Regions from separate parts of the Streptomyces sp. NPDC087420 genome, predicted to be linked through region 1. Evidence: predicted binding sites of a transcription regulator. Region 1 holds the regulator's gene; the other holds the start of a gene.
The links. The regulator HrcA, encoded in region 1, represses chaperone genes, less so after heat shock. The targets are predictions, from matches to a motif close to TTNGCACTCNGNNNNNCNGAGTGCNAA.

Region 1 (4,168 bases):
CCGTACGAACAGCGGGTTGGTCATGGCGTCCTTGTGCAGCGCGCTCGCCCCGGACTCCGGGCACACCAGGAACGCGGTGCCGAGCTGCGCCGCGTCCGCGCCCGCCGCCAGCACCCCGGCGATCTGGCCGCCGCGCATGATGCCGCCGGTCGCGATGATGGGGAGGTCGACGGTCTCCTTGACCAGCGCGAGCAGCGCGAGCAGCCCGAGGCCCACGCCGTCGTTCTCCGGGTCGTCGCGGTGGGTGCCCTGGTGGCCGCCGGCCTCGATGCCCTGGACGCAGACCGCGTCGGCGCCGGACCACTGGGCGGTCTGGGCCTCTTCGGGGGTGGTGACGGTGACGACGGTGAGCGTGCCGACCTTCGCGAAGGCGTCGAGGGTCGTACGGGTGGGGCAGCCGAAGGTGAACGAGACGACCGGGACCGGGTCGTCCAGCAGGATCGCCAGCTTCGCCTCGTACCCGTCGTCCCGGCCGCTCTCCGGGTCGCCGAGCGGGGTCTCGTACCAGGTGGCCTCACCGGCGAGCTGGTTGCGGTAGACCTCGACGGCGGCGCTGTCCGCGTACTGCGGCTGGGGCATGAAGAGGTTGACGCCGAAGGGGCGCGAGGAGAGACCGCGCAGGTGCTTGATCTCCTCGTACATGACATCGACCGATTTGTACCCGGCGGCGAGGAACCCGAGCCCGCCGGCGTCGGAGACGGCCGCGGCGAGCTGCGGGCAGGAGGCACCGCCCGCCATGGGGGCCTGCACGATGGGATACCGGCAGAGATCGGTCAGTGCGGAGGACATGCGAAGCATGGTGCCATGTCGCTGGCCGCTCGGGGGATCCGGGTGTGCGCGGCCTGCGGCCGCAGTGTGTCCTCGATCGCCGGACGGGCTTGATTTCAGCCCCGCCCGGCGATCAAGGACAACGGTCAACGCTGATCAAGGACGTCTGTCAACGCCCGTTGAAAGCGTCCTTCAATCTGGAGAACAGGCCCTGCTGGCCCGGCTGGAACTGGCCCAGGGGCCGTTCCTCGCCGCGCAGCACCGCCAGCTCCCGCAGCAGGCGTTCCTGCTCCGCGTCCAGCTTCGACGGGGTCGTGACCTCGACGTGCACGATGAGGTCGCCGCGCCCGCCGCCGCGCAGGTGGGTGATGCCCCGCCCGTGCAGCGGGATCGACTGCCCCGACTGCGTGCCGGGACGTACGTCGATGTCCTCCAGGCCGTCCAGCGTCTCCAGCGGGCACTTGGTGCCCAGGGACGCCGCCGTCATGGGGACGGTCACCGTGCAGTGCAGGTCGTCGCCGCGCCGCTGGAACGTCGCGTGCGGCAGCTCGTGGATCTCCACGTACAGGTCACCGGCGGGGCCGCCGCCGGGGCCGACCTCGCCTTCGCCCGCGAGCTGGATCCTCGTGCCGTTGTCGACACCCGCCGGGATCTTGACCGTGAGCGTGCGGCGCGAACGGATCCGCCCGTCACCGGCGCACTCGGGGCACGGCGTCGGCACGACCGTACCGAAGCCCTGGCACTGCGGGCAGGGCCGCGAGGTCATGACCTGGCCCAGGAAGGACCGCGTGACCTGCGAGACCTCGCCGCGACCGCGGCACATGTCGCAGGTCTGCGCCGAGGTGCCCGGCGCCGCCCCCTCGCCCGAGCAGGTCGTGCAGACCACGGCCGTGTCGACCTGGATGTCCTTGGTGGTGCCGAAGGCCGACTCGTTGAGGTCGATCTCCAGCCGGATCATCGCGTCCTGGCCGCGCCGCGTCCGCGAGCGCGGCCCGCGCTGCTGCGACGTACCGAAGAACGCGTCCATGATGTCCGAGAAGTTGCCGAAGCCGCCGGCTCCGAAACCGCCCGCGCCACCGGCGCCGCCGCTCGCCGACAGCGGGTCCCCGCCGAGGTCGTAGACCTGCTTCTTCTGCGGGTCCGACAGCACCTCGTACGCGGCGTTGATCTCCTTGAAGCGCTCCTGCGTCTTGGGATCGGGATTGACATCCGGGTGCAGCTCGCGGGCGAGCCTGCGGAATGCCTTCTTGATCTCGTCCTGAGACGCGTCGCGGCGCACGCCGAGAACGGCGTAGTAGTCCGTGGCCACTTACGACTCCGCCAGGATCTGTCCGACGTAACGTGCCACTGCGCGTACCGCTCCCATCGTTCCGGGGTAGTCCATGCGGGTCGGTCCGACCACGCCGAGTTTGGCGACTGCCTCGTCGCCCGAACCGTAGCCGACCGCGACGACGGACGTGGAGTTGAGGCCCTCATGGGCGTTCTCGTGCCCGATACGTACGGTCATGCCCGGGTGCTCCGCCTCACCCAGCAGCTTGAGGAGCACGACCTGCTCCTCCAGCGCCTCCAGCACCGGCCGGATGGTGAGCGGGAAATCGTGCCCGAAGCGGGTGAGATTGGCCGTACCGCCGATCACCAGCCGCTCCTCGGTCTCCTCGACCAGCGTTTCGAGCAGGGTCGCGAGCACCGTCGTGACGACCCCGCGGTCCTCCTGCTCGAACGAGTCGGGAAGATCCTGCACGAGCTGCGGGACGTCCGAGAAACGGCGTCCGACGACCCGGCTGTTGAGCCGGGCCCGCAGATCCGCGAGGGCGGTCTCCCCGAAGGGCGCGGGGCAGTCGATCATGCGTTGTTCGACCCGGCCGGTGTCCGTGATCAACACGAGCATCAGCCGGGCGGGCGCCAGGCCGAGCAGCTCCACGTGCCGCACCGTCGAGCGGGTCAGCGAGGGGTATTGCACCACCGCGACCTGCCGGGTCAGCTGCGCGAGCAGCCGTACCGTACGGCCCACGACGTCGTCGAGGTCGACCGCGCTGTCCAGGAAGTTCTGGATGGCCCGGCGCTCCGGCGACGACAGGGGCTTGACCCCGGCCAGCCGGTCCACGAAGAGCCGGTAGCCCTTGTCGGTCGGGATACGGCCGGCGCTGGTGTGCGGCTGGGCGATGAAGCCCTCGTCCTCCAGCACCGCCATGTCGTTGCGGACCGTCGCCGGCGACACGCCGAGCTTGTGCCGCTCGGTGAGCGCCTTGGAGCCGACCGGCTCCTCGGTGCCGACGTAGTCCTGGACGATCGCGCGGAGCACTTCGAGTCTGCGTTCACTGAGCATCGCGCACACCTCCCGCTGTCGTCCGTCGGATCCGGCTTGGCACTCACCCGGAGGGAGTGCCAGCATCCCCCCGACAGTGTACGGCTGTGGGGTACGCCCCTAGCAAGGGTGACCGACCACGCTACCGCGCGAGACCGCGCGTCATGAGGCCGACCGGCGAATCGGGGGCGGTCCTGCCGCTAGCGTCGTCGTATGGACATCCGTTGGGAAGAGCACGGGTGGGAGCGGCTGTCCGCGCGGGCGGGCCGGTGCCGGCTGCCCGGGTGGGACGCGACCGCCGGACTCGTGGCCGGTGAGACCGGCGTCCTGCTGTACGACACGGGCTCGACGCCCCGGGAGGGCGCGGCGCTGCGGGCGGACGTGGCCGCCCTGCTGGGCCCCGGGCGGCCCGTCACGCACGTCGCGCTGAGCCATCCGCACTTCGACCACGTGCTGGGGACGGCGGCGTTCACGGAGGCGTCCACGGAGACGTCCACGGAGGCGGAGGTGTACGGGGCGGTGGGCCTCGCGGAACTGCTGGCCCGGGGCGGCGGCGCGCTGTACGAGGACGCCGTGCGCGAGGGTGTGGACGCGGCGGAGGCGGCCGGGGCGCGCGACGCGCTCGTCCTGCCGGGACACGCGGTGTCGGGCGAGCTGACCCTGGACCTCGGCGGCCCGCGGGTGCTGCTGGCGAACGTGGGGCCCGGCCACACGGCCCACGACCTGGCCCTGCTGGTCCCGGCGGGGGACGGCTCCGCGCCGGTGGTCTTCTGCGGCGACCTGGTGGAGGAGTCGGGGGAGCCGCAGGCGGGTCCTGACGCGATCCCGGCGCGGTGGCCGGCCTCCCTGGACCGGCTGCTGGCGCTGGGCGGGGAGGACGCGGTGTACGTACCGGGGCACGGGGCGGTGGTGGACGCGGCGTTCGTACGGGCCCAGCGGGACGCGCTGGCGGTACGTTTCGGCGTGTCGCTGTAGCGGGCCTCCCGTCCGTTTATCGTCTTGGCCATGCGCAGCTACAGCCCCGACCTGACCCCTCCGTGGAAGAAGCCGACCCCGGCGCCGGAGGTGCCCGCCGAACCGGATCTGGTGGTCGAG
Region 2 (4,168 bases), on a different contig from region 1:
CCCGTCGACTCGCCGCTGTACGACCTGCCGAACGTCCTGCTCACCCCGCATGTCGCGGGGTCCCTCGGCGGTGAGATCCACCGGATGGCGGACCAGGCGCTGGACGAGGTGGAGCGCTGGACGAAGGGCGTGCCGTTCGCCGACCCCGTACACCCGACAACGCTGCACCTCTCGGCGTAACGGCTCCAAGAAGACGCGCGAAGGCCCGGCGCCCCTTCCGGGGTGCCGGGCCTTCGGCTGTCGCACACGACCTCAGTGGCTGTGACCGTGGCCGTGACCGGCCTCGGACTCTTCCTCGGCCGGCTTCTCGACGACCAGGGTCTCGGTCGTGAGCAGCAGGGAGGCGATGGACGCGGCGTTCTCCAGCGCGGAACGCGTGACCTTGACCGGGTCGATGACGCCGGCCTTCACCAGGTCGACGTACTCGCCGGTCGCGGCGTTGAAGCCGTGGCCCTTGTCGAGGTCGGCGACCTTCGCGGTGATGACGTAGCCCTCAAGGCCGGCGTTCTCGGCGATCCAGCGCAGCGGCTCGACCACGGCGCGGCGGACGACCGCGACACCGGTGGCCTCGTCGCCCGTCTTGCCGAGGTTGCCCTCAAGGACCTTGGCGGCGTGCACCAGGGCGGAGCCACCACCGGAGACGATGCCCTCCTCGACCGCGGCGCGGGTCGCGGAGATGGCGTCCTCCAGACGGTGCTTCTTCTCCTTGAGCTCCACCTCGGTGGCGGCGCCGACCTTGATCACGCACACGCCGCCGGCCAGCTTCGCGAGGCGCTCCTGGAGCTTCTCGCGGTCCCAGTCGGAGTCCGTGGACTCGATCTCGGCCTTGATCTGGTTGATGCGGCCGACAACCTCGCTGTGGTCGCCGCCACCGTCGACGATCGTGGTGTCGTCCTTGGTGATGGTGACGCGGCGGGCGGAGCCCAGCACGTCCAGACCGGCCTGGTCGAGCTTGAGGCCGACCTCCTCGGCGATGACGGTCGCGCCCGTGAGGGTGGCGATGTCGCCGAGCATGGCCTTGCGGCGGTCACCGAAGCCGGGAGCCTTCACCGCGACCGCGTTGAAGGTGCCGCGGATCTTGTTGACGACGAGCGTGGAGAGCGCCTCGCCCTCGACGTCCTCGGCGATGATCAGCAGCGGCTTGGAGCCACCCGCGGCGATGACCTTCTCCAGCAGGGGGAGCATGTCCTGGATGGAGGCGATCTTGCCCTGGTTGATCAGGATGTACGGGTCGTCGAGGACGGCCTCCATACGCTCCTGGTCGGTCACCATGTACGGGGACAGGTAGCCCTTGTCGAAGGCCATGCCCTCGGTGAAGTCGAGCTCCAGGCCGAAGGTGTTGGACTCCTCGACGGTGATGACACCGTCCTTGCCGACCTTGTCCATCGCCTCGGCGATGAGGTCACCGACCTGCTGGTCCTGCGCGGAGAGCGCGGCCACGGCGGCGATGTCGGACTTGTCCTCGATGGGGCGGGCGGTCGCGAGGAGTTCCTCGGACACGGCCTTGACCGCGGCGTCGATGCCCTTCTTCAGGGAAGCGGGCGACGCGCCGGCGGCGACGTTGCGCAGGCCCTCGCGGACCAGCGCCTGGGCCAGGACGGTGGCGGTGGTGGTGCCGTCACCCGCGATGTCGTTGGTCTTGGTCGCCACCTCCTTCACCAGCTGGGCACCGAGGTTCTCGTACGGGTCGTCGAGCTCGACCTCGCGGGCGATCGTGACGCCGTCGTTGGTGATGGTCGGGGCGCCGAACTTCTTGTCGATGACGACGTTGCGGCCCTTGGGGCCGATCGTCACCTTCACCGTGTCGGCCAGCTTGTTGACGCCGCGCTCGAGGGCGCGACGGGCGTCCTCGTCGAACTTCAGGATCTTCGCCATGGGAGCTTCTCTAGTCCTCTCGAACGAACTGCGCCCCCGTCCGCCCGGCAATCGCAGGGTGGCCGAGGGCGCAGCTCAAAAGCAAAACTTTCGGTGAATTACTTCTCGATGATCGCGAGTACGTCGCGAGCCGAGAGGACGAGGTATTCCTCGCCGCTGTACTTCACTTCGGTGCCGCCGTACTTGCTGTACAGAACGACATCGCCGACGGAAACGTCGAGCGGGAGCCGCTCGCCGTTCTCGAAACGGCCCGGGCCCACGGCCAGGACGACGCCCTCCTGGGGCTTCTCCTTGGCGGTGTCCGGGATGACCAGGCCAGAGGCCGTGGTCTGCTCGGCGTCGAGCGGCTGGACCACAATGCGGTCCTCGAGCGGCTTGATGGCAACCTTGGTGCTGGCGGTCGTCACGATCCGACCTCCCCCTTCGGAGATCTCACGGGGTGAACTGTCTTGGGTGGCGACCAGGTGGATCCGTCGTCGCGGGTGCCGGATCTGCCAGTCGCGCTTTGGCACTCTCCAGTGGGGAGTGCCAGACCCGAGACTATGACCGCGATTAGCACTCGGTCAAGCGGAGTGCCAATGAGCTTGCGCGTGGCGGGGCGGCCGGCACGCGAAAACGCCCGTACGAGGAGCTGTCTCGTACGGGCGTGCGAGCGCCGGGCGCGCGGCCGGGGGCCCGTCGGACGCAGCCCTTAAGGCGTGGTCCTCAGGCGTGGTCCTCGGGCGTGGTCCTCAGACGTAGTCCTCCAGCCTGGCCACGGCGTACCCCTTGTCCGTGATGGTCTTCATCACACGCCGGATCATGTCGGGCATGAAACCCTTCCAGTCCTCACGCCCCCGGAAGTGGGTGAGGACGATGTCGCCGGGGTGCAGGTCCCGGTCCCACTCGCGCCACTCCATGTGGTCGGGGAACGCCTCGGCCGCCCACAGCGGTACGGCGGTGATACCGCACGACTTGGCGACGCGCAGGGTGTCGCCGTTGTAGTTGCCGTACGGCGGACGGAAGAGGCGGGGCCGCTTCCCGTACCGCTTCTGGATCTTGTCCTGCTGGCCGCAGATCTCGCGCTTCTGCCGGTCGTAGGACAGGCCGGGCAGGTACGGGTGGTTGAGGGTGTGGTTGTGCAGCGCGACCCCCCTGCCCTGCATCAGCCGGAAATAGTTGTAGTCGTCGTTGATCACGTAGTCGCTGAGGAAGGCGCTGTACGGGATCTTCAGCTCGGCCATCATGCGGAGGAACTCGGGGTCCTTCTCCGCGCCGTCGTCGATGGTCAGGAACACGATCTTGTCCTTGACCGGCACGGTGGTGAAGACGGGCGGGAGCGTGGCACCGCCGGAGACCTCGAAGCCCTTGCGGGTCTTGATCACGGGCTTGACGGCGGGGGGCGGGGGCGCGGTCAGGGGGGTCCCGGCGAGCTTCCACCGCTTGGCGGCGGCGATACGGACGGCCTGGGCGCGGCGGAGCCTCTCGGCGTAGGCGGCGAGGGCGCCGGCGGGGCCGCGCCGGGGGGCGCCGGGGGCCTTCTGCACCTGGCCGGCTTTCGGAGCCTGCGGCGCCGGGTGCCCCTGAGGCGCGTAGGCACGGCCACCGTTCGGCTCTCCGGTGCAGCCGGAACCGAGCGCGGCGACGAGCAGGGCGGCCACCAGGACACGCGCGTGTCCACATTCTCGCTTTTGTCTTAAAAGCTGCATGGCGCTGCATCCTGTCAGCGCCACACATCCCGGCCCGTACGACTCGCCGGACTACTCCAGGTCCGTCAACTCGTCGGCGTAGATCTTCGAGAGCGGCTGCGGCCCGATGTACTGCTGGCAGTTGCACTGCCTGCGCTCATACTTCAGCGGCTTCTTGTCCTCGTCCCACTCCGTCGCGACCTCGACGTCCTCGTGGCACTTTCCCCGCTTGTCGTGCTTCGCCAGGTGGTGGGAGCACCCGCAGACGGGCACGGGTGGCTTGTGGGCCGCCTCAAGCGCCTTCCGTTCGTCCTCGGCCAGCTTGAGGCGTTCCATTATTCGCTCGTGACGCGTGTGCAACGCCGTGCGGCCCGTGTCGGCCACCCATCCGAAGCCGCCCACGATGAAGAAGACGAAAAGCCACCAAATCCATTCCATCCGCCGCCCCTTAACCCTGAATGGCGCATGCGTTCCCTCTCCAGGATAGGTCTCGGGCTGTAGGAAGCACCTCAGCGGTGGGCTCCGCCACCCCTGCGGACCGGCACCGGATCCAGCAAACGCCCAGCCCAGCGCTGGTGCCCGACGGACCGGACAAGTCCCAGCAGACCGGTCACCAGGAGGGTGCC

Region 2: the regulator HrcA is predicted to act here: its motif matches at 2,428-2,454, upstream of groES (co-chaperone GroES).

What each region holds. Positions count from the first base shown of each region.
Region 1 is NZ_JBIUXU010000003.1:434,728-438,895, reverse strand. It holds gene ACIO1C_RS08065 (nitronate monooxygenase) at 1-789, opposite strand, end outside; gene dnaJ (molecular chaperone DnaJ) at 938-2,077, opposite strand; gene hrcA (heat-inducible transcriptional repressor HrcA) at 2,078-3,094, opposite strand; gene ACIO1C_RS08050 (MBL fold metallo-hydrolase) at 3,287-4,048, shown strand; gene ACIO1C_RS08045 (DUF3097 domain-containing protein) at 4,079-4,168, shown strand, end outside.
Region 2 is NZ_JBIUXU010000008.1:281,726-285,893, reverse strand. It holds gene ACIO1C_RS18780 (hydroxyacid dehydrogenase) at 1-180, shown strand, start outside; gene groL (chaperonin GroEL) at 253-1,875, opposite strand; gene groES (co-chaperone GroES) at 1,974-2,282, opposite strand; gene ACIO1C_RS18765 (polysaccharide deacetylase family protein) at 2,607-3,563, opposite strand; gene ACIO1C_RS18760 (hypothetical protein) at 3,615-3,980, opposite strand; gene ACIO1C_RS18755 (hypothetical protein) at 4,052-4,168, opposite strand, start outside.